DNA from 3 places in the Exiguobacterium sp. s161 genome. Region 2 is predicted to be linked to each of the others. Evidence: riboswitches for the same ligand, from Rfam matches in the RefSeq annotation. Region 2 holds a riboswitch; each other region holds the start of a gene.
What was found. Region 2 has a riboswitch for thiamine pyrophosphate ahead of KNQ14_RS08545 (thiamine phosphate synthase). Riboswitches for the same ligand answer to the same signal wherever they lie in the genome.
Positions count from the first base shown of each region.

Region 1: it holds a riboswitch for thiamine pyrophosphate, as region 2 does, so the genes downstream of both, tenA (thiaminase II) here and KNQ14_RS08545 (thiamine phosphate synthase) in region 2, are expected to answer to the same signal.
Region 3: it holds a riboswitch for thiamine pyrophosphate, as region 2 does, so the genes downstream of both, KNQ14_RS06460 (ECF transporter S component) here and KNQ14_RS08545 (thiamine phosphate synthase) in region 2, are expected to answer to the same signal.

Region 1 covers NZ_JACSNH010000003.1:279,353-286,656, forward strand. Annotated here, with positions in the region: gene abc-f (ribosomal protection-like ABC-F family protein) at 1-295, opposite strand, end outside; gene KNQ14_RS10985 (DUF1002 domain-containing protein) at 572-1,453, opposite strand; TPP riboswitch at 1,647-1,753, shown strand; gene tenA (thiaminase II) at 1,828-2,523, shown strand; gene KNQ14_RS10995 (hypothetical protein) at 2,575-2,871, shown strand; gene KNQ14_RS11000 (glycoside hydrolase family 3 protein) at 2,902-4,818, opposite strand; gene KNQ14_RS11005 (sporulation protein) at 5,028-5,801, opposite strand; gene KNQ14_RS11010 (class I SAM-dependent methyltransferase) at 5,912-7,096, shown strand; gene KNQ14_RS11015 (BrxA/BrxB family bacilliredoxin) at 7,127-7,304, shown strand, end outside.
Region 2 covers NZ_JACSNH010000002.1:185,724-193,027, reverse strand. Annotated here, with positions in the region: gene KNQ14_RS08560 (MFS transporter) at 1-166, opposite strand, end outside; gene KNQ14_RS08555 (OsmC family protein) at 357-782, shown strand; gene nagZ (beta-N-acetylhexosaminidase) at 779-1,999, shown strand; TPP riboswitch at 2,056-2,158, shown strand; gene KNQ14_RS08545 (thiamine phosphate synthase) at 2,241-2,834, shown strand; gene KNQ14_RS08540 (FAD-dependent oxidoreductase) at 2,831-3,775, shown strand; gene thiS (sulfur carrier protein ThiS) at 3,772-3,972, shown strand; gene KNQ14_RS08530 (thiazole synthase) at 3,975-4,739, shown strand; gene KNQ14_RS08525 (ThiF family adenylyltransferase) at 4,736-5,743, shown strand; gene KNQ14_RS08520 (hypothetical protein) at 5,866-6,222, shown strand; gene KNQ14_RS08515 (exonuclease SbcCD subunit D) at 6,359-7,304, shown strand, end outside.
Region 3 covers NZ_JACSNH010000001.1:1,274,009-1,281,312, reverse strand. Annotated here, with positions in the region: gene KNQ14_RS06480 (DEAD/DEAH box helicase) at 1-1,249, shown strand, start outside; gene KNQ14_RS06475 (glycerol-3-phosphate acyltransferase) at 1,246-1,776, shown strand; gene KNQ14_RS06470 (GNAT family N-acetyltransferase) at 1,789-3,339, shown strand; gene KNQ14_RS06465 (50S ribosomal protein L25/general stress protein Ctc) at 3,630-4,307, shown strand; TPP riboswitch at 4,403-4,502, shown strand; gene KNQ14_RS06460 (ECF transporter S component) at 4,603-5,175, shown strand; gene KNQ14_RS06455 (ABC transporter ATP-binding protein) at 5,172-6,701, shown strand; gene KNQ14_RS06450 (energy-coupling factor transporter transmembrane component T family protein) at 6,673-7,304, shown strand, end outside.

The DNA.
Region 1 (7,304 bases), on a different contig from region 2:
AACGGATCGCGAGGATGTCTTCAAACGCTGTCCAAAGGACGTCGAGTCCGGTCATCGTCTCACTATATACAGGAAGTTGTTCTAAATAGCCGATCGTCAAACCGCTCTTTTGATAGATGACACCACCGTCCGGTTGCTCAAGGCGAGCAAGCAAGCGGAGTAATGTCGTTTTACCACTCCCGTTTCGTCCAATCAGACCGACACGGTCGTGTTCGTTTAAGAAGAGGGAAACATCCGTTAAAATTGTCTCGCCTCCGAATTGTTTGGTCAGGTGTTGAATGTCGCAAATCATCATAGTAAGTTGATCCTTTCGCGCGCATCAAAAAAAGGAGAGCGCAAACAGCACTCTCCCTATCGTGTGAAAGATGCGCTTTGCTGTATTTTTCAATCATGAAGTTCTAAAAAAGGGCAGACGGGTGCCTTAGAACGCCATTCCATGAAAAATCGCGCGCAACAGATACAATTGTTCCATCAACCAGTGTTTGCACGCGGCAAAGTCCATCTTTTCACACCACCTTTCGTTTTAGATACATCTAGTTTACTATTTTTTTGTCAGTTACGGAAGTCTGAATTATTTGAACACACCTGCGATTGAACTGAAGAAGTCACTGAGTCCATCGAATAGTTTAGCAAAAAACCCTTTCGTTTCTTCTGATGTTGCGAAGGCATGGATGTCTTGTCCCGCATTTTTGAGTCCACTTTCGATTTGTCCCCAGTTGATGTTCGCTTGCTCCATTTGATTGAATAGATTCGTCAACCGGTCCATTTGTGCGTCAGACAACTGGATATTGTTATTTTGAATGACTTGGACGATCAAGTTTTCGATCTCGACTTTGGTTTCCGGTTTTTGATTGGCGATCTCAGCCTTGATCTCATTCATCAAGTCAGCGACTTTATCCGTGCCGACCGTTTTTCCAACGTCTGATGTGACCAATAATTCTTGCTGTGCTAAATCCTTGCGTTCGTCACTTAACTTTATCCCGGTTTCAGCGGAAGTTTGATCGTACGCCTTCATTATTCCTGTCAGTGCCGATGTCCCGGTCACCTTGTAAGGGGAAGTAATCGTGATGTCGGCATCTTTGACACCCGCTGTGACGAGAGCGTTGAGATACATATCCTTCGTCACCCATGTGATGTTTTCCGTCGAGACGGAGAGTCCATCTCCTTTTTCCGTCAGTTCGATTTTAGCCGACGAATACATGTTGCCGCCTTTTTGCGACTGTGGGATGTTTTTCCCGAGATATTTTTCCTCGTCAGCAGAAGTGGCGATGATCGGTGTGATGCCTTCCGGTGCATTGAGACGTGAAAGCACCCATGCTTTATCTTTTGCGCCGAGCGACTCCCCGAGTGTGACGATCGTCTTATCGACGACTTGTTCGGCGGATGCGGCTGTTGGGAGTAATAAAGCAGAAGCGATAACGGCTGATGCCATGAATTTTGTTGGTGTATGCATAATGAAATCCTCCAATTGTAAGTAACAGAATGAATTATAGTATCAGGTACTAAATTTAGTGTACGGGAACGATGTCTGTTCGGAATCGGTCTGCAGATGGAGACGATATCCGTCTTCTGACACTCCATAGTATAGCGAAAAGGAGACAACTTGACTTCCGTTTTCAGCATGCTATAGTGAATTTGAATCGAATAATGACCACTAGGGGAGTCGGTAGACCGACTGAGACGAACGAAGACGTTCGGACCCTTTGAACCTGATTAAGTTCGTACTTACGGAGGGAAGTGGCGTCAAGTCTTGTTCTTCTTGCGCCATGCCCGTGTGTTTCGGGGTGGTGTTTTTTCGTTTCATAACTAAACGAGGAGGATGAGATCATGACGTTCACACAAGAAATCAAACAAGCGGCACAAGCGTATTGGGATAGTAGTTTTACGCACCCATTCGTACAAGGAATCGGGGAGGGGACGTTACCGCTCTCGAAATTTCGGCATTACGTCATGCAGGATGCCTATTACTTAAAACATTTTGCGAAGATTCAAGCGAAGGCAGCATCAAAAGCAGACGACTTCGCGACGATCGCGACACTTGCCGAACATGCGACTTCGACTTATGAGGCAGAGTTGAGCTTACATCAATCATTTTTTGAGCCGCTCGGTATTACGGCAGCAGACCTTGAAGCATTTGAACCGGCACCGACAGCATATGCGTATGTCTCGCACATGCATCATGCGAGTGAAGGAACGCTCGGTGAGACGATTGCTGCCATCTTGCCATGTTACTGGTTGTATTATGAAGTCGGACAGCAATTACTGACGTGTACTCCGGAAGAAAAAATCTATCAGCAATGGATCGACACGTATAGCTCGGAATGGTTTGAAAAGGTCGTCTTTGAACAGATTGCACGGCTTGATGCGCTGGCGGAGCAAGCGAGCCCGACGGAACGCGAGCGGATGAAACGTCATTTCGTGACGAGTTGTTACTATGAGTTACTCTTCTGGCACATGGGGTGGACGGAAGAGACATTTGCGTCAGTTTACGAAACGATTCCAGCACGAGCGGTATCTTCTTGAATCACTAGATGGTAGAATTAGGAATACCATTTAGTGAGAGTAGGGATTGGAATGGAAATCATCGTGATCGCACTTGTGATCAGTGCAGCATATGCTGTACAACGAATGCTTGGTAGAGTCAAAGTAAGATTTCTTGGATACATCATTCCGATATTAATCGTGTTATCCGGTATATCCGCTTCGACACGTAACTTTAAGGTAGCGTATAGCATGGGGAGCTACATTTCTGCTGTTCTTGTCATCGTCGTCTATGCACTACTGACTTATTGGTTATACCGCGTCTACCATCGTGCGAAAGAAGAAGCTGAATATCCGTATCAATCACTAAAAGACCGAGGCATCCTTTAAGGAGCTTCGGTCTTTTGGTGTATCACGTCATCATTTTTTCCAGTTTTTAAAGCCGTCACCGAATTCGAGATGCAGTTGATCGGTAAAGACACCGTTCTGAAAGACCGGCACATCAACCGGTAAAGTGCCTTGCGGTTTGAACGTTCCGAAGATCGCTCGGATACCTGCAGGCAGGTTCGGTCCCGCTGATTTTAGATTGCCTGCTTCGGAGTCTGGACCGTTTGGATCGCCTTTGAAGCCATAGACGAGGACGTGTGCCGGTGCGTCCGGTTGAACGGCGACATCGTATGGGTTACGGAGACTGAGCAGGACGGATGGTGTATCCGTTTGTTTCACATAGCGGAAGATCGAAGCCGGAATCGCTTGTTCTGGTGCAGTAGGTAGTAGTTTAGCACTCGTGTTGACGTTGGAACCGACGATGATGTAATCTGCTGCATCGAGTTGCGCCCGTAATGTCGGGTTTTGGTCGAGCGGTAGCGTAGTAGCCGAGTAATTCGCTGTCGTCACGTGCCAGTTCCGATTCTTCGGTAGGGAAGCGATCGTCTTTTTCATGCTGTCCGTTTGATCCGCCGCAGGAGCGATCACAAGAACGTTAGCATTCTTTTTCGGTTTGAATGGTAAGGTCCGCTGATCATTTTTCACGAGTGTAACCGCGGCTTCCGTCATCGCACGTTCTTTTGCTTTATGCTCGGGACTGCCGACGATTTGGTTCGATTGCGCGATTTTTTCAGCTAGGGATGTCGTGTCAGTCGTACCGTTCCAAATTCCGCGTTCTGCTTTCAGTGTCAGAATCCGCTCAACCGATTGATCGATCCGTTCCTCTGAGAGGCGACCATCTTTGACTGCTGCGATCACATCCTTGAAAATCCGGTCGAGTTTTGTGACATCCTGCTCGGAACGAAGGATCGTCGGCATGAGCGCGATATCGACACCGGCGTCAAACGTCTTTAAGACGGCTTCTGATTCCGTAAAGTTGTCGGCGATCGCCTGCATGTTCAATGCGTCTGTGATGACGATGCCATCGTAGCCAAGTTTTTCGCGCAGTACGCCCGTGATGACATCATCCGATAACGTCGCAGGTAAAGGGAAGGTACCATTTGTCGACGTGACGACTTCAGGTTCGATTTGCGGCATCCCGATGTGTCCTGTCATGATCATATCGATGTCTTCAGCAATAGCTCGCTTGAACGGTACGAGCTCGACTTGTTCCAGCTCCTGCAGGGACCGGTCAACGACCGGTAATCCATAGTGGGAATCGGTCGCCGTATCGCCGTGACCCGGGAAGTGTTTGGCGGTCGCCGCGACACCTTCAGACTGAATTCCCTTCATTAGAGCGGAACCGAGTGTGCCGACGAGCGCCGGATCACTCGAGAACGAGCGGACACCAATGACAGGATTTCCAGGATTGCTGTTGACGTCGAGAACCGGACCAAAGTTGACATTGATGCCGAGCGCACGCAGTTCGGAACCGATGATATGACCGGCATCATTGGCATATGTACTACTGCGGGTCGCACCTAACGCCATATTGCCAGGTAAGTTCGTCCCTGTTCCGAGCCGAGTAACGATTCCGCCTTCTTGGTCGATCGTGACGAACAGCGGAATATCGTTGCTAGCGTCTTGTTTGACGACTTCTTGCAGATCATGAACGAGTTTCGTCGTCTGTTCGGTTTCGCTGACGTTCTCAGCAAACAAGATGACGCCGCCTAAATCATAGCGATCGATGATGTTCGCGACTTCTGGGGCAAGCGACGTATGATTGCTGCCATTCCACTGTCGGAAGTCCGGCATGATCATCTGCCCGATTTTTTGTTCGAGTGTCATCGTGTCGATTTTGTGACTGATCCGATCGGCTGAAGATCCTGCATCTGCCATGACAGGTAAACTACTTGAGACGAGTACTGCTGCGAGTCCGGCTGTTAACGTGAACTGTCCGATTTTTTTCATGATGTACGTCCTCCTTTAGTCAAACCGTGACTGGAATTCTTTTCAATACGGACAGTATAGCAAGGTGTTTGTTTTAAAACAATATTTTATTTGTAAACGATTTCAAATTGAAATAAATTTCAAATGTGTTTTTAGACAGACTGACTTGAATGAAAAAAAAGTGACTCCCCCTGAAGAGGAATCACTTTCAAGTAAAGTCGATCGATTGATCAGCTATAGCGTTCGACGATGCTTGTCAGCTGACGTTCGACGAACGATTGATCCTGCAGTTCACCATTGGACAGACGCAGTTTGATCATCGACTCATCCGCACCAGCCATTTCACTGAATAATGAACCGAGACTGTGCGCACGACGGTCGACTTGGACGATTAAATCAATCCCTGAGCTGTCTTGGAGCATGATGATTTCGATCTCATCCAGTTTATGAGCGTAGTGTGTATTGCGAGCTGAATACTCAAGCTCCTGAGCAATCGGTAAATCTTTCCGGAATCGTCCAGGTAATTTTTCCGTGTCGGCTTTTTTCAAACGGAAGCCAAGTGACTCCATTGCATCTAAGACTGTCGCTTGGTAGCGGTTTGCTTCGACGATGACAGCGTCACGGTCCGATGGATCGACGGCTTGAGCGATGTCGAGTCCCGTCTCGATCCACGATTTCGATTGACTGACGGAGAGTGGCGTATTCAGCGGTACGCGTAATGTAAAGGGAATCTCCCGCTCAACACCCGCTTCAATCGTGAACTTCGCTTCATTTAAGGCAAACCGGTCGAGCGTGAAGGTCGTAAACGTCGTACTATCATTGACTTCTTGTTTGTACTGCGTGTTGAATTCAAGATAAATTCGATCAATTTCTTGATCGACGTTTCCGCCTTTGATATGAACGACACCGTGAATTTGACCGCCTGGTTCGCAGCGGTCATCCGTCAAGCGTGTATCGACCGTTGCGGCACCGATTCCGATTTGTGAGAGAATTTTTTTGAACATGATGAATTCCTCCTTTTGATTACGTACGAATGATGAAGCGTGTAAACTTGTCGAACAGGTACGAATTTGCTACAGTTTCGAAAGAACATCAGAAAAGGACGGGACGACTAGTGGAACTACATGAATTAAAAGCGAGTCTTGCCTCGCAAATCACGCAAGGAACACTGATCCATGCAACGATAAGTAATCCGCGTCAAAAATCAAATGATCTCCGACGAATCAAGGTAAAACCGATTCTATTAAGAGATACGGTGATGATGCAGGTAGAGTTTCAATTTGAACGCGTTATGAAGCATGAAAATATTTTAATTGACGATTTCGTCGGACGACTCGATGACTGGTTCACGGAATTTCGTCAATTCTTATTCCGTTTTGAAGAAGAAGAATGGCAATTCCAGCTCTCGAAAAAGATGAAAGTCGCGATCAAGACATCCAAAAAGGAGCCGATGAAAGCTCTCTTGTCGCATGACCGGAAAAAAACCTATCTATTAGAAGACGGTGTGCCGGTTCCGTTTCTGATTCGCTTAGGCGTCATGACGGAAGCGGGTCAAGTCAAAAAACAGAAGTACGATAAGTTTAAACAAATCAATCGCTTTCTTGAATTCGTTGAGGATAGCATTGCTGCCTTGCCTAAAGGAAAAAAACTCCGGATCTTGGACTTCGGATGCGGGAAGTCGTATTTGACGTTCGCTCTCTATCATTATCTAAAAGTCGTCAAAGGATTCGACCTCGAAGTGACAGGTCTTGATTTAAAGAAAGAAGTCATCGAAGAATGTACGCAAATTGCGCGTGATCTGGATTATACCGATCTGACATTCCGCGTCGGGGACGTTCATGATTACACAGGGGAGACGGAAGTCGACCTGATGGTGACACTTCACGCTTGTGATGTCGCGACGGACGTCGCACTCGCACGAGCTGTCGACTGGAATGCATCAGTCATCCTGAGCGTACCGTGCTGTCAAAAGGAATTGAACCGTCAACTGGACTGTTCGCCACTCGATGTCATGCTCCAGCACGGACTGATCAAAGAAAAATTCGCATCACTGGCGACAGATTCGATTCGTGCTGAGTTGCTAACACTGGTCGGATATGAAGCGCAACTTCTCGAATTCATTGATCTCGAGCACACACCGAAGAACATCTTGATTCGAGCATACAAACAAAACAAGCGACCAACGGAAGAGAAAATCGATCGTTACATCGCGTTCCGTGATTTGTTGCATGCCCGACCATTTTTAGAAACTGAATTAAGCGGCAGACTTGGACAGATTTCACCGAAACTCGTACAATAAGAAGGAGAACGAATCAAAGGAGGCAATACGATGGATTTCCAAATGTATTTTGAAGATGTCGTCCAAACAGCCCGCAAAGAAGCGCAAGCTGCTGGATTTGAAGAATTAACGACGCCAGAGAGCGTGGATGAAGCAATGAAACGCGAAGGGCTAACACTTGTCCTTGTCAATTCGGTGTGTGGATGTGCTGGCGGGATCGCCCGTCCTG
Region 2 (7,304 bases):
CCGAGACGAGCGTACCGGCTGTTGCGATCGTGATATCAAGGGCTGAGGAAATTTCAGCGAGGATCCCGACGATGACGAATTCGCTTGTTCCGAGAACGAACGTCAGGAGCGACAACGTGGCGATCAACAGCCAATCGCGTCGACTTAAACGAGTAGTAGGTGACATGGATGATTCCTCAATTCTGGCGCTTGCGCGCGAAACTATGAGTAACAGGATAGCATGAAACGATTTCGTCGGGTATCGCAAAGCGAGAATTCGGGAAAAGAACCATTATTCGAAATAGCGTGTGAATTTCCAGGCTTGCTGTTTTTTGCGTATACTACAGAAGAAGACTACTGACAAAGGAGTGGAAACGATGCAAGCGACAGTGACATGGAACAAACAGATGGGGTTTAGTGGACAGACGGAATCAGGGCATCATCTTGCGATGGATGCAGCACCGGAGAACGGTGGCGAAAATCAAGCACCAAGACCGACTGAACTGCTGCTACATGCCGTTGCCGGCTGTACTGGAATCGACATCGTCTCGATTTTAGAGAAGATGCGCTTGACGATTACTCATTTCGAAATGGATATCGAAGGGGAACGGGCAGAGGATCATCCGCGGCGCTTTACGTCGATCTCGATTCATTACCGGCTCGAAGGTGATCTCCCGGAAGATAAGGTCCGTCGCGCCATCTCGTTATCAAAAGATAAATATTGTTCGGTTTCGCAATCCTTGAACGCTGAGATTTCCGTCTATTATTCCATCAATGGTGTCCGGAGCGAGGATCCTTTGTGAAGAAAGTAGCACTGATCGGTTGCCTGTTGCTTGCAGGGTGTGCGCAGGAGACGACGGAACCAACGAAACCATCACAACCGGAAACGAAGCAACCGACAGAAGAAAAGAAACCGAAACCTGAACCAACGAAAGAGGAACGACAACAAGCACGATTAAAGCAGCAACTTGAAGCGATGTCGACGTCAGAAAAGATCGATCAACTGCTCTACATCGGAGTCGCCGGCACGGAACTTTCAGCAGCTGACCGGAAATTGTTGCAGACGCATGCGATCGGTGGGGTCTTACTGCTTGGTGGGAATATTACGTCAGAAGATCAACTCTTGACGTTCACGCGTGCCATTCAAGAAACGAACCAAAAACCGTATGCCTTCGTCGGGGTTGATGAAGAGGGCGGACGGGTCAGCCGGGTACCGGATCAACGATTACGTCTCCCGACGAGTCAACGGATGGCGCAAGGTGCAGATGCTGCAAAAATGGAAGATGTCGGACGTACGCTCGGTCACCTGTCACGATTTTATGGGTTCAACATGGACTTCGCACCGGTCCTTGACGTCAATAGCAATCCGAACAATCCAATCATCGGCGACCGTGCGTTAAGTGCTGATCCGAAGACCGTCGCGACTCTCGGTACGGCCCTGATGCATGGGATGCAAGAGACGGGAACGATTCCGGTCGTCAAACATTTTCCCGGTCACGGCAATACGAGTGTCGATTCCCATGTCGGTTTGCCGAAAGTGACAGCATCAAAGGAAGAACTGAAGCGAACGGAACTGTTACCGTTCCAAGAAGCGATTCAAGAGGGCGCCGAGATGGTGATGGTCGCCCATATTCTCTATCCCGCATATGACGATCAAAATCCATCTTCGCTCTCGAAGCCGATCTTGACTGACCTCTTGCGTCAACAACTCGGATTCAAGGGTGTCATCATCACGGATGACCTTGTCATGGGGGCGATCACGAAACGATATGGTCTTGCGGAAGCGGCACGCCAGGCACTTGTCAATGGAGCAGATATGGCGATGTTTTCGGAAGCAGGTGCCTATCCGAAGGTCCACACCGAAGTAATGCAAGCCGTTAAAGACAAAACGCTGACGCCTGCGATGCTCGATGCTAAAGTGATGCGGATCTTAAAGCTGAAGCAGACCTATGCCGACAGCCAGAAGCAACAGCGACCGACGAAATCGGAGCTTGTTCAGCAAGTGGAAGCGCTCAACTAGGACTAGCGAAGCAAAGCGACTCATGCTAGACTAATGGGGCAAGCCAATTAAACACGAAAAGACACTAGGGGAGTCTCGCAGCAGACTGAGACGGAAGTATCCGGACCCTTTGAACCTGATCTAGTTCGTACTAGCGGAGGGAAGTGGCTCGAAACCTTAGATATCCTTAGCGCTTCAGCGCATTTTCGGACCACTCCCTTCAACATCGGGAGTGGTCCTTTTTCGTATGGAAAGGAAGAACATGATGCGTCTACATCTGATTTCGACGGGATCCATCAATCCACGCGATGGAGTGGAAACCTTTCAATCGCTTCAACCATATACGGATCAGCTTCATCTTCGAGAACCAAATTTGTCGGCAACAGAATTGGTAGAACTGATTGACGCGCTCCTTGCGAAAGGGTATTCGCCTGAACAGTTAACGGTTCATGACCGGGTCGACGTCGCCCATGTCGCTGGTATCGGTGTGCAGTTGACCCGACGATCCTTACGCGTCGGCGATGTAAGGCGACACTTTCCGGATCTCATCATCGGGAAATCCGTCCACTCTCTGGCAGAAGCACTTGCAGCGGAAGCGGAAGGAGCCGACCGACTGCTGTACGGTCATATTTATCCGACAGCGTCAAAGCCGGATCTACCACCGCGAGGGATCGATGCCTTGAAGCAAGTTGTCACTTTCACGACGAAACCAGTCATCGCAATCGGCGGGATCACTCCTGATCGCATTCCTGAAATCGCAGCGACCGGTGCAAGCGGAATCGCTGTCTTATCCGGTATTCTCGGTCAAGCGGATCCGCTTGCTGCCATTCAGCGTTATCAGGGGGTACGGGTATGACGGATCACATCATAATCGGTGGTGGAGTCATCGGTTTGACGCTTGCTTACAGTCTCGCTTGTCAGAACGAATCCGTTCTTGTCCTTGATCGCGGAACATGCGGACAAGGGACGAGTCGGGCGGCTGCCGGGATGCTTGCGACGGACATCGAGCTGAGAAAAGAATTGCATACGCTTGCCGCGAGAAGTCGCCGTCTGTATCCGTTACTTGCGCGACGCCTCACGCGCGAGACCGGGATCGATTGTGGCTACCGGGAACAACCATTTTTATTGAAACGAAATGGGCAAGAATACTTATTTCCATCGGTCGGTCAAATCGATCCGCGACGACTAACGACTGCATTGATGTATGCCTTACACGCACGTGGCATATCGATTGAAGAACAGGTAGATGTCACACGCATCGAAGAGAACGATGACTTCATCAGGATCGAATCGAACGCAGGAACGTGGACCGGACGAACAGTGACGGTCGCTGCCGGACGCGGGTCGCAAGCCTTGCTCGATACAGTCGGAAATTCGATCGCGACATATGGGGTCAAAGGGGAGTGTCTCGCCGTCCGTCTCGCGGGTCAGCCGTTACGCTCGATTCTGTTTGATGAAGCCGTCTACCTCGTGCCAAAAGCTGACGGACGGATTTTGATCGGTGCGACCGAACTGCCGCACGACGAGACAGTCGGCGTCAGTGTCGCTGGGATCATGTCACTGCTTCAAGCAGCAGAACGACTGTATCCACCGATTCATGACGCGGTCATCGAAGAAGTCTGGTCCGGTGTACGACCGCAAACGGTGTCCGGCTTGCCATATATCGGAGGCACCGATTCATCCCGTCGGATCTTCCTAGCGACAGGGCATCATCGGCATGGCATATTACTCGCACCAGCGACAGCGGAAGTCTTGGTAAATACATTACGGTTGATTCAGAAGGAGGAAGTCCGATGAACATTACGATTAACGGCAATGACCACACGATCGAACAGATTAAAACAATTGAGGACATGCTAACGCAACTCGGCTTAGGGGAAAAGCTCGTCATCGTCGAACAGAATCGACAAATCATCGATCGCGCGGTGTATGGTCAGACGGTCGTTCGGGACAATGACACATTTGAAATTGTTCATTTCGTAGGAGGAGGATAAACATGCTGAAAATTGGAGAAAAGACATTTGAATCACGATTATTACTCGGAACAGGGAAATATACGGATGCTACGGTACAGCAGAAAGCGATCGATGCGTCCGCTTCACAAATCTTGACGTTCGCCGTCCGTCGGCTCGATATCTTCGACAAACAACAAGCGAATTTCTTGGAGTCGCTTGATTTAGCGAAGTACGATCTACTTCCAAACACGGCTGGTGCGAAGACGGCGGAGGAAGCTGTTCGGTTAGCGAAGCTTGCGCGGGCATCCGGTATGTGTGACATGGTCAAGGTCGAAGTGATTGGTTGCGATAAGACGTTACTACCTGATCCGATCGAGACGTTACGGGCTTCTGAAGAATTACTCAAAGAAGGCTTTATCGTCTTACCGTATACGTCAGACGATGTCATCCTTGCACGGCGACTCGAGGAACTCGGTTGTCACGCCATCATGCCGGCTGCATCACCAATCGGTTCCGGGCAAGGCATTCTCAACCCACTTCATCTACGATTCATCATCGAGCAGACGACGGTCCCGGTCATCGTCGACGCCGGGATCGGTTCACCGACCGACGTCGCCTATGCGATGGAACTGGGAGCGGATGGTGTCTTATTAAACTCCGCTGTTGCCCATGCTCAAGATCCGGTCAAGATGGCGCACGCCATGCGACTAGCTGTCGAAGCAGGTCGCTTCGGATACGAAGCGGGACGTATCGAGAAGAAACAGTATGCGGTCGCGAGTAGTCCAACGAGTGGATTGATTCGATGAACCGTTACTCACGGCAAACTCGATTTCAACCGATCGGGGAAGCGGGACAAGCACGCTTGGCATCAGCGAAGGTGCTGATCATCGGCATGGGAGCGCTCGGAACGGCGTCGGCAGAGCAACTCGTCCGCGCCGGTGTCGGCGTCGTCCGAATCGTCGACCGTGATTATGTCGAGTGGAGTAATCTACAACGACAACAGCTGTATACCGAAGACGATGCGCGTCAAATCGTACCAAAAGCGATTGCCGCAAAAGCACGGCTTGAAGCGATTAATTCGACGGTGACGATCGAAGCTCATGTAGTGGACGTCGACCGGGCAGCGCTGACGTGGCTTCTCGATGATATCGATCTGATCATCGACGCGACGGACAATTTCGATATTCGTTTGCTGATGAACGACATGGCGTTGATGCGTTCGATTCCGTGGATTTACGGTGGCTGCGTCGGCAGTTATGGGATCACGTTTACCGTCCGTCCCGGGGAGACGCCGTGTCTGCATTGTCTGCTCGATCGATTACCGCGGGATCAGGAGACGTGTGATACGGCGGGGATCATCGGACCAGCAGTACAGATGGTCGCTTCCTTGCAGGTGACGGAAGCGTTGAAGTGGTTGAGCGGAAAGACGGACGCCATGCGGACGCGCTTGCTTGCGTTTGATGTCTGGTCGAATATGTTCCAACAAATCAACGTCCAGTCACTGAAGCAAACGGAGTGCCCGTCGTGCGGCATCGAACCGTCCTACCCTTACTTATCGGATCAAACGGTTCATTTCACGGCACTGTGCGGTCGGGATGCCGTTCAAATCCGGGGAGACGGACAGCGGGATCTGGAACAGTTGAAACAACGTCTCCAGCCGGTCGCTGCGATTTCCGCTCATAATCCATATTTGCTGGCGTTTACGACGGACGAACATCGGATGGTCGCTTTCCGAGATGGACGCGTTCTAATTCATGGCGAGGCGGATCTCGTCAAAGCGAAGCGGCTCTATCATGCCTATTTCGGCTAACGTTCACAAAACATTAAAAACTAATTTAAAATATATATGTTTTAAATGTTTGAAAAACAGGTAAATAAGACTTCAGACATAAATCGGTCTACAAGTTTTGAACGTGAAGAGGAGTGATTCAGATGAAACAAGAATTCGATCCAATCAAGGATCAAGCACAGACGGAAGACGCCCAAGCAGTTGTTCAGCAAGCCAACTGGAATCCGGATCGGTACCGGACGAACTTGAACCCATTCTATCTGTCACCTTGTAGTGTCGAACGTAGAGAAGACGTGCATCAGGATGCATCGAAAATTCTCGAAGTCGAGACGTCGTCGCCCCTCCAACAACTTTTTGAACACAATCAAGCAACGCATAAATCAGAACAATCGGGCAAAAAATTTAAAACAGGTATCGTCGTAGGCGTCGGCGCGATCATCGGCGGATCAGTTTCTGTGATTCGTTCCGTCCAACGTTTTAGAAAACAACGGACGAAATAAAACGTTCGTTGTTCGAACACAAAAAGCAGGAGGCAATCGCCTTCTGCTTTTTGTGTTCCAAACGGATGTTCGTCGCAGAACGAACGCTTGCATGCTACACTTAAGCTACTATATTCAAAAAGTGAGTGTGATGAAAATGAAATGGATACATACTGCCGATTGGCATCTCGGCAAAATCGTTCACGGCGAGTCGATGCTCGAGAACCAGCGGGCGGTCTTAGCGGATTTTTTGACACTCGTCGACCGGGAGAAACCGGATGCGATCGTCATTGCAGGTGACTTATACGACCGCGCCGTACCACCAACGGAAGCCGTTGAACTGCTTGACGAGACGCTCGCTGCCTTGATCCTTGACCGAGACATTCCGGTCGTTGCGATCAGTGGAAATCACGATTCGGCCGAACGGTTAAGTTTCGGAACGACGTTACTCCAACGGGCCGGTCTGCATCTCGTCGGAAAATTAACGCCGGTCATTACTCCGGTCACGATCAAAGGAGTGTCGTTTTACCCTGTGCCATTTGCCGATCCGGCGACCGTTCGGTACGTGCATCAGGATGAAACGATCAAAACACATGATGACGCGATGCGGACTATCCTTGCCGGATGTATTCCGGATGGACCGAGTGTCCTCGTCGGTCATGCTTTTGTAATCGGTGGACTCGAGACGGATTCGGAGCGGCAATTGTCCGTTGGAACAGCAGGACAGGTCAGTGCGAGCCAATTTGCACCGTTTACGTATGCGGCACTCGGTCATTTACACAATCCGCTTGCGATTCAATCCGAGACGGTTCGCTACAGCGGATCGCTCTTGAAATATTCATTCTCGGAAGCACATCATGTCAAAGGGGTCGATGTGTTGACGTTGAACGAAGTGGGTACGTTCGATCGCCGATTCGAACCACTTGCACCGAAACGTGACTTGCGGGAATTGACTGGAAGTCTCGCGGAGCTGACAGACCCGGCGTTCGTCACGACACAAGACACGGACGATTACTTAAAGATCAACCTAACGGACGGCGAAGCCTTGATGGATCCGATGGGCAAGCTGAAGAAGATCTATCCGAACATCCTGCACCTAGAGC
Region 3 (7,304 bases), on a different contig from region 2:
GACAATTCAAGCGATTGGTTATATAGCAACGATTTCGGATAGTCGTGCACTGATCGTCGCACCAGCATCACTGCTCCGCAACTGGGAGGCGGAATTGAAGCGCTTTTTACTCGGTCGACCGGTTCATGTCGTGACGGGATCTCAAACTAGCCGACTTTCCGAACTGGAGTACTTGGCTGAAAACACAGTGACGATCGTCTCCTACACGACGCTTCGGACCGACGTCCGTCGCCACCCCGTATATGACGTCGTTTTCTTTGATGAAGCACAGCACTTGAAGAATCCGCAGTCACAAACGGTCAGTCAACTGCGACATCTGCAAGCAAAACGACGGTTCGCCTTAACGGGCACACCACTTGAGAATCGTCCGCGTGATATCTGGTCGATTTTCCATGTCTTGTTTCCAGAATTACTGCCGGATTTAGCGACGTTTGAGAAATGGTCATTTGATGACATGCAACAGTTCATCCAACCGTTCTTATTACGGCGTGAGAAACAAGATGTCTTACAGGATTTACCGAAGAAACAGATCGAGCATCATTATGTCGAGCTCGGTCCTAACCAAAAACGGTTATATGCGTCGTATCTTGCCAAATTGCAACTCGAGACGCTGCAGCACTTAGACGAGACGAAACGCGAAGATCGTTTGAAGTTACTGGCTGGGTTAACGCGGTTGCGGCAAATTTGCGACGATCCGGAGTTATTCGTTGAGGGATACACGGGAGAAGCGACAAAACGAACGCGTCTGCTCTCATTGATTGCCGAAAAACGGGCCGCCGGAAAGCGGATCTTGATTTTCTCGCAGTATACACAAATGCTCGAGCGCATTCGCTCGGATCTCGCGCAACGTCACCTCCCTCACTTCCTGTTGACGGGTGAGACACCACTCGAAGACCGGGTGGCGTTATGCGATCGGTTCAATGACGGTGAAGTCGATCTCTTCTTGATTTCCCTGAAAGCGGGTGGGACGGGATTGAATCTCGCAACTGCTGATACCGTCATCCTCTTTGACAGCTGGTGGAATCCGGCCGTCGAACAGCAAGCTGCCGATCGTGCCCACCGGCTTGGACAACAATCCGACGTGACGGTCATCAAATTGCTGACACGCGGGACAATCGAAGAAAAGATGACGGAATTACAAGATCGAAAAGCCCAGATGGTCGATGCCGTCCTGACGGCTCCAGACAGTGATGCCTTGACCGTCAAAGAACTCGTTCATCTCGTAGAAACAAAGGAGGAACATCGGTGACCCTTGATCTCCTGCTTGGTTACCTTATCGGCAGTATTCTTGGCGGTACGCTCTGGAAGTACGTCAGTCGTACCGATTTGGCTCAGGTCGGTTCCGGAAACATCGGTGCCCGCAACGCCCATCGTGCCGGTGGGCTCCCGGCCTTTTTATTCGTGTATCTGTTTGATGCCGCGAAGACCGTTCTTGCACTACAGATCACAGATGCATTTTATCCCGTTGCTCTTGCCGTGCTCATCGGCCACTTGTTTCCATTGTTTCATCCGCGACGTGGCGGTAAAGGATATGCCGTATTTTCCGGCATCGTCTTCGCCATCACGCCGTGGGCATATCTTGTCGGACTAGGCATACTCGGTCTGTCTTATCTCGTAACGAAAGATAGCGTCAAAGCGGGGCTGATTCCGGTTGTTCTGCTCCCGTTACTCCCTGTCTACTTTGACGCGGGACCCATCAATATCTTGTGTGCCGTTGCCGTAAGTCTACTTGTCCTGTGGGCTCATGATGCACTTCACAAGCCAGTCATTACATAAGGAGGACGTCTCATGATCGACTTTTCCATTGCCACCGCTTCGGACGCGGAAGCAATCCATGAACTGAACTACCTCACCTTCACGGAAGAGATTCCGCAACATCAACCGAATATCGAACGGAAACGGATTGACCGGTTTCATGATCAAAATACCTATCTGATCGGCAAGGAAGACGATCGACTCGTCGCGATGATTGCTATTCGAAAGCATCGTCCTTTTTCGCTTGAGGAAAAGGGCGTGACGCTAGATGAGACACTGACGGACCCAGCGGAAATCCGCTTACTCAGCGTTCGTCCCGAATACCGCAATAGTCGTACGTTCATGCAATTAATGCGTTTTTTGATGGTCTACTTGGAGCGGGAAACGATTGATCATGTCTATATCAGTGGTACGACACGGGAAGCTAAACTATATGCGCGGTTCGGCTTCACACCAATCGCAGCAACGCTCGGTAGTGGCGATGCCCAGTTCGTACCGATGTTGTTGTCACGCGCAACATATGAACGATCCGTCATCGCGGACGTTTTACGTCCTCTGCATTTTCTAGCCGGTCCAGTCGAGGTTGCACCAACGGTTCGCCAAGCGGCGCAACAAGCACCGCGCCCGCACCGGACGGCTTCGATGCGCCAGCTCGATCAAGATTTACGTGGTCGGATGTGTCAGTTGCTGGATTTGCCACATGTCTCGATGGCTGTCGGCAGTGGTACCCTCGCCAACGATATCGTCGCACAACAACTGAGTGGACATGGATTGATCCTAAACGGTGGCGAGTTCGGTCAACGCTTGATCGATCACGCGGCACGAGCAGGAAAGTCATTTGATATCCACCTGCTTCCGTCCGGTCACCCAATCGAATTAGAACAACTCGCAAGCCAGCTGCATCAAACGGAATACGACTGGATCTGGTTGACGCATTGTGAGACGTCTACGGGCGTCCTCTACGATCTCGATGCGGTAAAAGCACTGTTAAATCAACGAACCGCACTCATCGTCGATGCGATCAGCGCCGTCGGAACCGGACGTTTCTCATACGCTGGTTGCAGATTCGTCACGACCGTCTCCGGAAAAGCAATTGGTGGTTTACCGGGTCTTGCGTTCATCGGTCATACAGACAGCATCCTACCTTCTCCACGAATTCCACGTTATCTGGATCTCGGACTCTATGCGGAAGGCGTCGCCTTTTCCGGCTCATCGAACTTGTTGCTCGCCTGTCAGGCAGCGCTCGATGCCCTTGATCTCGATCAAGCCGCCATCAAGATGACCTATCTCGAACAGGCCGTTCGGGCGACTGGTTTCAACCTGCTTGCGACTCAAGAAGCACAAGCGCCGGGAATTCTGACGATCGTCCATCCGTCAGCAACCGCTTTAGGAGACGCTCTCCGGATCCAGGGCTATCATGTTCAATATGAAAGCGACTATCTCGTCCATAATCAATGGCTCCAAATCTCAACGATGGGACAGACGACGATGCGGCACATCGAACGTCTCATCCGAGTATTAGTCCGTGAAAACCAACGCATCACCATAAAAAATGAAAAAAATGAAAGACCTCTTAACCCTTGATTTCAAGCGTTTTGGAGGTCTTTCGACTTTAAAAAATAAAAAATAGAGGTTTAAGGATTTAAAACATAGGGGTATAAACTCACTAGCACCGCATCAAACGGTGACTTACTCACACATGTTTCTCAATATCAGCGTAATGACCTGGGAGAGAAATGCAAAGTCACGAAAGCGTCAGATTCAATGCGAGTCTGGAACCGATTGTCTTAGCATATTTAAATTGTTCAGGACTTGTCCTGCTCCTACATTCATTACCTTTTGAGGGCTATACCAAATTCAAGGGGGAAATGAACATGTCAGTTAAATTAACAGCCGAAAAACGCGAGGTACGTCCACGCTCACTCCGTAAACAATTACGTCATGAAGGAAAAGCTCTTGGTGTCGTGTATGGTTACAAAGTGGAAAGTACACCAATCGCATTTGAAGAAAAAGAATTGCTTAAAATCGTTCGAGAAAACGGTGAGAACGTCTTGATTTCACTGAAACTCGACGGTAAAAATATTAACGTCTTAATCAACCGTCGTGATATGGATGTATTCACACCAACTGTCGATCACGTTGAATTCATCGCCGTTAAAATGGATGAAGAGACAGAAGTCGAAGCAGACGTCGTACTCATCGGCGAAGCAGCTGGTGCTAAAGTCGGTGGATTCCTGTCACAGACACTCTTTAAAGTGACAGTCGCAGCAACACCAGATAAATTACCAGAGAACGTCGAAGTCGACGTCACAAACCTCGAAATCGGCGATTCAATCTCTGTAGCTGATCTTCCGGAACAAAAAGATTTCCGTATCGTCACAGAAGGCGACATTCAAGTCGCAGCTGTCGTCGAATCAACGCTTGAACAAGAGCTTGAGGAAATCAAAGAAGCAGAAGCTGAGGCACAAGCGGAAGCTGGCGAAGACAACGAAGCGGAAGCTACGGAAGAGTCTTCAGAAGAAGCAAAAGAAGAGAACGAAGACAACAAATAAGTCGTTTAACGATACGCCTTTCGTGGCGTATCGTTTTTTTGTGTCTTGACAATAGACAGAAGATTGCCTAAAGTGAACAGCGTATCATCTATTACCATATCCACTAGGGGAGCCCATTTGGCTGAGACGATTCACTTCGGACCCTTCGAACCTGATCTAGTTCATACTAGCGTAGGAAAGTGGAGCGATCACATCCAATGACTCCTGCTGCGCGCAGTTTTTCTGAGGACCGCTCTCTTTTTTACGGAGGGCGGTCTTTTTTGGTGTCTCCCCTACTTAAAGGAGGACAAACACGATGCAACACTGGAAAATGAAAGAAATTATGGTCATGATGATGCTCGCCGTCGCTTGCGGGGTCATCTATCTCGGTTGGTCGACACTCTGGTTACCGATGTCTGCAATCTTCGGGCCAGTCGGTGCCAACTGGATGTTTGGGATCTGGATCATCGCAAGCCCGCTCGTCGCAGCAATCATTCAAAAACCAGGTGCTGCCCTCATCGCGGAAATCGTCGCGGCAGCCGTCGAGCTGTTCACGGGTAGTCACTTTGGCTTATCGGCTCTACTGATCGGGGTCTGCCAAGGACTTGGTGCGGAACTCGTCTTCGCGATGACGCGTTATCGCCGTTATGACACCTGGACATTGATGTTATCGGGTGTTGGAGCCGCAATTGGTAGCATCGTCTATAGTCTGATCGCGAACGGATTCGGTTACTACACGACGACGACGTTGCTTGCGACAACAGGTTTACAAATGATTAGTGGTGCATTACTCGGCGGCTTGCTTGCAGCGATTCTCATCCGTCGCCTTGTTGCGACCGGTGTCTTGAACGGGTTTGCGGCAGGACGTGCGAAACGGGAAGTCGCATGATTACTGTCGACGATCTCAGCATCCGCTATCCCGGTCAGATGAAATCGGTGCTCAATCATGTATCGCTGACGATCGAACACGGAACGACCCTTCTGCTCGGACGCAGTGGGAGTGGCAAGACGACACTGCTTCATGCCCTAGCCGGACTGACACCGGAGACGATCGAAGTCGAACAGACTGGTACAGTTACCCGGTCCGGTTCGGTCGGAGTCTTATTTCAAAATCCAGAAGAACAGTTCTGCATGGAAACGATCGGACGCGAAATCGCTTTTAGTTTAGAAAACCGGTCGATTCCACGCGAAGAGATGGAGGAACGCATTGAACGCTTACTCGCACTCGTTGGTCTCCCTCTCCCCTTCTCGACACCAATCGCGAGTCTATCCGGGGGGATGAAACAACGCCTCGCGCTCGCCGCGGTCCTGGCACTTGAGCCGACGATTTTATTACTAGATGAACCAACGGCTCAGATTGACCCGATCGGGCAACACGAGCTGATGGCGTTGATCTTTCGGATTCAGAAAGAACATGATTTAACGATCGTCTTGATCGAGCACCAACTCGATGTCTGTTTGCCGTATGTCGATCAGATCATCTTACTTGAAGACGGATCGGTGACTGCAACGGCGCATCCGCAGGATTTGTTCCCGCAGGGGTATAAAGAGCTTCAATCGAAAGGGATCGCTGTTCCCTCTTTGTATCCGTACACGTTAGAGACGTTACCCATAGATGGACCACAAGCAGCGCGACTTCACGTGCTTCCTCCAGTCGCTACAGCAGGCACTGCCTTGTTACACGTCGCTGCATTATCGACGAAAGCACCTTACCCGCTGACCGATGCGACATTTTTCCTGAAGACGGGAGAATGGGTGATGCTGCTCGGGGCAAACGGATCCGGGAAAAGTACGTTGCTTGCAACACTCGGGCGGTTGCTCTCGCATCAAGGAACATATCGGTTCCAGGAACGTCCGGCTCAGCGTTACTCCCGGCGACGCTTTTATGAGCATGTTGGTTATGTCTTTCAACAACCGGATCTGCAGTTTCTCAAACTGACAGTCGAAGCGGAAATCGACTGGAGTCACCGGGCAGCGACGAGTGATGAGCGCACAGCGTTGCTCGAACGGCTGGAACTCGCATCTGTCAAACAGCAGTCACCGCTTGCGCTTAGTACGGGGCAACAACGAAGGCTCAGCGTCGCGACGATGCTCGGGCAGTCAAAGGATGTGTTGTTGCTCGATGAACCGACGTTCGGACAGGATGGATTGACGACGCGGCGGCTCATGGAACAGTTGTTGACGGAACAACAAAACGGAACGACACTCGTCATGGCAACACACGATATGGAACTCGTCGCCCGATACGCGGATCGTGTCCTCGTCATGGAGCAAGGGCGGATTGCTTTTGACGGGCGTCCGAGCGAGTTATTCGCTGACGTTCCGTTACTCGAACGCTGTCAGCTACAACGTCCACTTTCGTACCAATTCCAGGAGGTGAAGCGCAATGCAGACAAACGCGTCACCGTTCGCTAAACTCAATCCTGTCATTAAGGGGAGCGGATTGGTTTTGATCATGTTTGCCTTGATTGCAACGAACGACTGGGTCAAGACGTTGGTGTTCCTGAGTTTTGCTATCGCTCTGCTACTCCTCTCCGGGTGGGGTCCTCGCGATTTCTTGAAACGACTCGCACCTTACAGTCTATTATTCTTATTGACGTTCTGGATGATGGCAGCCTTCGGCAAAGGAACGAATCCTCTATGGTCGTTTGGTTGGTTTCATGTCACGTCGGAAAGTGTCATGCACGGCTGGTTACTTGCCTTACGGATGGCAACGTTCGTCTGCTTAAGTTTCGCTTTCGTCACGACGACCGATGCGACCCGGTTCGTGATGAGCTTAATTCACCAGGCAAAGGTGTCGCCTCGCTTCGCGTATGGGTTCCTTGCCGGGATCCGCTTTCTGCCACAACTGGTCGAAGAAGTCCGCGTCTTACGGCGAGTCCGAATGATTCGGAACGTGCACAGTCGCTTTCCTGGTGATGCGTTCCTATCAATCGGCTTACCGCTCTTCTCGCGATCGATCCAGCGGGCAGAACGGATGGCAATCGCTTTCGAAGCCCGTCATTTTTCAGTGGAACG